Regions from separate parts of the Nonomuraea sp. NPDC050202 genome, predicted to be linked through region 2. Evidence: riboswitches for the same ligand, from Rfam matches in the RefSeq annotation. Region 2 holds a riboswitch; the other holds the start of a gene.
What was found. A riboswitch is a leader RNA that binds a small molecule or an ion and turns the genes downstream of it on or off. The one in region 2 is predicted to bind glycine.
Positions count from the first base shown of each region.

Region 1 (2,382 bases), on a different contig from region 2:
GACGGGCTGATCCTGGCCGGCGGCGGCGACATCGATCCGGCCAGGTACGGCGCGGAGCCGCACGAACGCAGCGGCTACGTCCGGAAATTTCGGGACGAGGCGGAGTTCGCCCTGCTCGCGGCCGCCCTCGACGCCGGGCTGCCCTTCCTGGGCGTCTGCCGCGGCCTCCAGGTGCTCAACGTGGCCCTCGGCGGCAGCCTGCACCAGCACCTGCCCGACGTGGTCGGCCACACGGACCACTGCCCGGGGCCCGGCGTCTTCGGGCACCTGCCCGTCACCCCGGTCCCCGGCACCGGCCTGTCCAAGGCGCTGGGCGAGGAGCCGGTGACGGTCCCCCACTACCACCACCAGTCCGTGGACCGGCTCGCCCCCGGCCTGACGGTCACCGCCACCACCGAGGACGGCACCATCGAGGCCGTGGAGTCCTCAGGGACGTTCACCATGGCCGTGCAGTGGCACCCGGAGGCGGCCGAGGACCACGCGCTGTTCGAGGCGCTCGTCCGGGCCTGCTGACGCCAGTAACCGACGCATGCCCTCAAGACGTGATCGCGCCCCCGTGGTTCACGTCCGGCCCGCAACGCGACAACAGCCCCGTAACGGCACTAGGCTGACGGACATCACCGTCGAAACCGCGCGGGAGAGCACCCTGACAGCCGGTCAGGGTCCCTGAAGGAGCAAGCCCTCCCCGCGAACCTCTCAAGGCAAAGGACCGCGCGGACGAGGTGTCCTCTGGAAAGCAGGCCTGCGGGCCTCGCCGAAGGTGAAAGTCCGGCAAAAGTCGGGTGAAACTCTCAGGCATCGATGACAGAGGGGGAGGATGCTGGCATCCACTCCTGTCCTGAGGTGCGACAAATGTCCCGACCGACACCGCTACGCGACGTTCACGAGAGCCTCGGCGCCACCCTCACCGACTTCGCCGGGTGGCTCATGCCGCTCCGGTACGGCAGCGAGTCCGCGGAGCACCGGGCCGTCCGCGAGGCGGCCGGGCTGTTCGACCTCTCGCACATGGGCGAGATCTTCCTGACCGGGCCGCAGGCCGGCGAGGCGCTGGACTACGCGCTGGTCGGGCACCTGTCGGCGCTGGCGCCCGGCCGGGCCAGGTACACCATGATCGTGAACGAGCGCGGCGGCGTGCTCGACGACCTCATCGTCTACCGGCTCGGTGACGAGGAGTTCATGGTCGTGGCCAACGCCTCGAACTACCAGAAGGTCGCCGGCGAGCTGCGGGAGCGCGCGAAGCCGTACGACGCGGTGGTGGAGGACCGTTCGGACCAGTACGCGCTGATCGCCGTCCAGGGCCCGCGCGCCCAGGAGATCCTCGCCACGCTCACCGACGCCGACCTCGACGGGCTCAAGTACTACGCGGGCCTGCCCGGCCAGGTGGACGGCCGGCAGGCGCTGATCGCCCGTACCGGGTACACCGGCGAGGACGGGTTCGAGCTGTTCGTGGCGAACCAGGACGCCGTGCCGCTCTGGCACGCGATCACGGCGGCCGGCGAGCCGCACGGGCTCAAGCCCGCGGGGCTGTCCAGCCGCGACACGCTCCGGCTCGAGGCCGGCATGCCGCTGTACGGCAACGAGCTGAGCGCGGAGCTCACTCCGTTCGACGCGGGCCTGGGCAGGGTGGTGAAATTCGACAAGCCGGGCGACTTCGTCGGCAGGTCGGCGCTCGAGGCGGTCAAGGACGACACGCCCCGGCGCAGGCTCGTCGGCCTCGTCGCACGGACCCGCCGGGTGCCGCGCCACGGTTACCCGGTCACCAAGGACGGCGTCGTCGTCGGCGAGGTCACCAGCGGTGCGCCCTCCCAGAGCCTGGGAAAGCCCATCGCGATGGCCTACGTGGACACCGGCGCCGAATCAGGCCTGGCCGTGGACATCCGGGGCAGCCATGAACCTATGGACCTGGTTGAGCTGCCCTTTTACAGGAGGAACAAGTGAGCAACATCCCTGACGACCTGAGCTACACCAAGGAGCACGAGTGGGTTGCCGGGCTGGACGACAGCGCCACCGTGACGATCGGCATCACGGCCTTCGCCGCCGAGTCCCTTGGTGACGTCGTCTACGTGCAGCTTCCCGAGGTCGGCGCGAACGTCGAGCAGGGCGACTCCGTCGGCGAGGTGGAGTCGACCAAGTCCGTGAACGAGATCTACGCCCCGGTCGGCGGCGAGGTCACCGAGGTGAACCAGTCCGTCGTGGACGACCCGGGCCTCGTCAACAGCGACCCGTACGGGGAGGGCTGGATGTTCAAGGTGCGCGTGGAAGGCGACCCTGAGGACCTGCTCTCGCCTGAGGAGTACACCGCTCTCACCTCGGGCGAGTCCTGACCTAACCGCCGGGGCCCCGCGCGGGCCCCGGCCTCTCAAGAAGGGCGCACATCAATGG
Region 1 is NZ_JBFALF010000007.1:167,878-170,259, forward strand. It holds gene AB0I79_RS21800 (gamma-glutamyl-gamma-aminobutyrate hydrolase family protein) at 1-513, shown strand, start outside; glycine riboswitch at 625-722, shown strand; gene gcvT (glycine cleavage system aminomethyltransferase GcvT) at 853-1,938, shown strand; gene gcvH (glycine cleavage system protein GcvH) at 1,935-2,324, shown strand; gene AB0I79_RS21815 (L-serine ammonia-lyase) at 2,379-2,382, shown strand, end outside.
Region 1: linked by a shared signal. The riboswitch ahead of gcvT (glycine cleavage system aminomethyltransferase GcvT) and the one ahead of gcvP (aminomethyl-transferring glycine dehydrogenase) in region 2 are both predicted to bind glycine.

Region 2 (2,382 bases):
CTCTCGCGCAGCAGGTCGGCGGGCAGCGCGTCGGGGGCGTCCTCCGGGGCCACCTCGGCGCTCACGCCGAACGCCGCCCACACCTTGGCCAGCTCGGCGGCGCCCGTCTTCTCGTCGCAGGCCACGGAGACGTGGTCGTCGTCCACCTGCCAGAGGTTGACGCCCCGCTCGGCGGCGGCGGCCACGACGGCGGCGGCCCTGCCGGGCACGCGGGCCAGCACCGTGTCGAAGAACTCGCCGTGCACGACCTCCACGCCGGCGCCGCGCAGCCCCTCGGCCAGGGCGGTGGCGTGGCGGTGCACCCGGTGCCCGATGCCGCGCAGGCCCTCGGGGCCGTGGTAGACGGCGTACATGCTCGCGATGACGGCGAGCAGCACCTGGGCGGTGCAGATGTTGCTGGTGGCCTTCTCGCGGCGGATGTGCTGCTCGCGGGTCTGCAGGGCCAGGCGGTAGGCGGGGTCGCCGTCGGCGTCCACGGAGACGCCGACGAGACGCCCCGGCAGCTGCCGCTGCAGGCCCTCCCGCACGGACATGTACGCGGCGTGCGGCCCGCCGAACCCGAACGGCACCCCGAACCGCTGCGAGGAGCCGATCGCGATGTCGGCGCCCAGCTCGCCGGGGGCGGCGACCAGCGTCAGCGCCAGCAGGTCGGCGGCGGCCACGACGAGCGCGCCCGCGTCGTGCGCGGCGGCGGCCACGGCGCGGAAGTCGCGCAGCCGCCCGGACGCGCCGGGGTACTGCACGAGCAGCCCGAAACACTCGGGCAGGTCACCGTCCAGATCGTGCTCCACCAGCGTGATGCCGAGCGGCTCCGCCCTGGTGGCCAGCACGGCCTTGGTCTGGGGCAGCGCGTCGGCGTCCACCACGAACACGTCGCTCTTCGACTTGCCCGCCCTGCGGGCCAGCGTCATGGCCTCGGCCGCGGCCGTGGCCTCGTCCAGCAGCGACGCGCCCGCGACGGGCAGGCCGGTGAGGTCGGAGACGACCGTCTGGAAGTTCAGCAGCGCCTCCAGGCGGCCCTGCGAGATCTCCGGCTGGTACGGGGTGTAGGCGGTGTACCAGCCCGGGTTCTCCAGCAGGTTGCGGCGGATGACGCCGGGCGTGACGGTGTCGTAGTAGCCCAGGCCGATCATGGAGGTGAGCACCCGGTTGCGCCCGGCCAGCGCGCGCAGCTCGGCGATGGCCTCGGCCTCGCCGATCGCGGCGGGCAGCTTGAGCTTGTCCTTGGCCCTGATGGCCTCGGGGACGGCCACCGCCACCAGGTCCGCGACGGATTCGAAGCCCACGGCCTCGAGCATGCGCTGCTGCTCGGACTCCGACGGGCCGATGTGCCTGGACGAGAACGGCGGAGCTGACAGATCGGTCATGGGGTTGTGCCTCCCGAGGCTTTCATGGAGACCGGCGCCAGGGCGCGGACGAGTGCCGGGTCTCCCCCTCTGTCAGCGCGGCCCCGCGATGTGCTTCGGCGCCACGACCTGAGAGCTTCACCCCCGGTGGGGCTTGCACCGTCGGTGAGGCGCGCCTGGCGGGTGCGCCTGCTTTCCAGAGTTGCCTCACCCGAGCGGTACTGGATGCCTGAGAGATTCCGGGGAGGGTTGCTCCTTCGGCGCCCCGGGACCAGGTGCCCGGGGACTCTCCCGCACGGGGTCGTCAGCCTTACTGTCCTAGATTACTACGGTAGGCCCCGGTAACCGCTCACCGGACCGCTTCCGGCCACCGGCGCGCCCCGTACGGGTGCCGGTGGCGGCCCGTGAAAGGGCGTCCGGGCACGTCAATTCGGGCACGTCAGGCCGGGCACGTCAGGCCGGAGCCGGGCACGGGAGCGCCTGGGAGTGCGGTGCGTGGGTGCGCTGGCACGACGGCCGGCGTGCGACGCCGGCCCGATCGGCCGGTGCGGCGGGTGCGGGAGCCCGGGCGGGTCAGCCCGGCGCGGGAGCCCGAGGTGGCCGGCGCGGTGGGCGCGGGCCCGATCTGCCGGCCACAGGCGCCAGGGCGGGTCGGCCGGGCACGGAGCCGGGTCGGCCGGTGCGGCGCGGGCCCGATCTGCGAGCGCGGGGGCCCGGGGCCGGGTCAGCCGGTGCGGCGGGCGCGGCGCCTGCGGGCCAGTTCGTCAGCGGGATGGTCGGCCGGGACGGTGTCCTCGACCGCCGCGCGTTCCCCCGGCAGCTCCGCGAGGGAGCCCTCGACCTCCCGCCAGACCCGCCCGAGCGCGATGCCGAACACGCCCTGGCCGCCCTGGAGCAGGTCGATCACCTCGTCGGCCGAGGTGCACTCGTAGACGCTGACACCGTCGCTCATGAGCGTGATCTGCGCGAGGTCGGCGACCCCGCGGTCACGCAGGTGCTGCACCGCCGTGCGGATCTGCTGCAGTGACACCCCGGT
Region 2 is NZ_JBFALF010000019.1:148,770-151,151, reverse strand. It holds gene gcvP (aminomethyl-transferring glycine dehydrogenase) at 1-1,367, opposite strand, end outside; glycine riboswitch at 1,553-1,650, opposite strand; gene AB0I79_RS38240 (MerR family transcriptional regulator) at 2,071-2,382, opposite strand, start outside.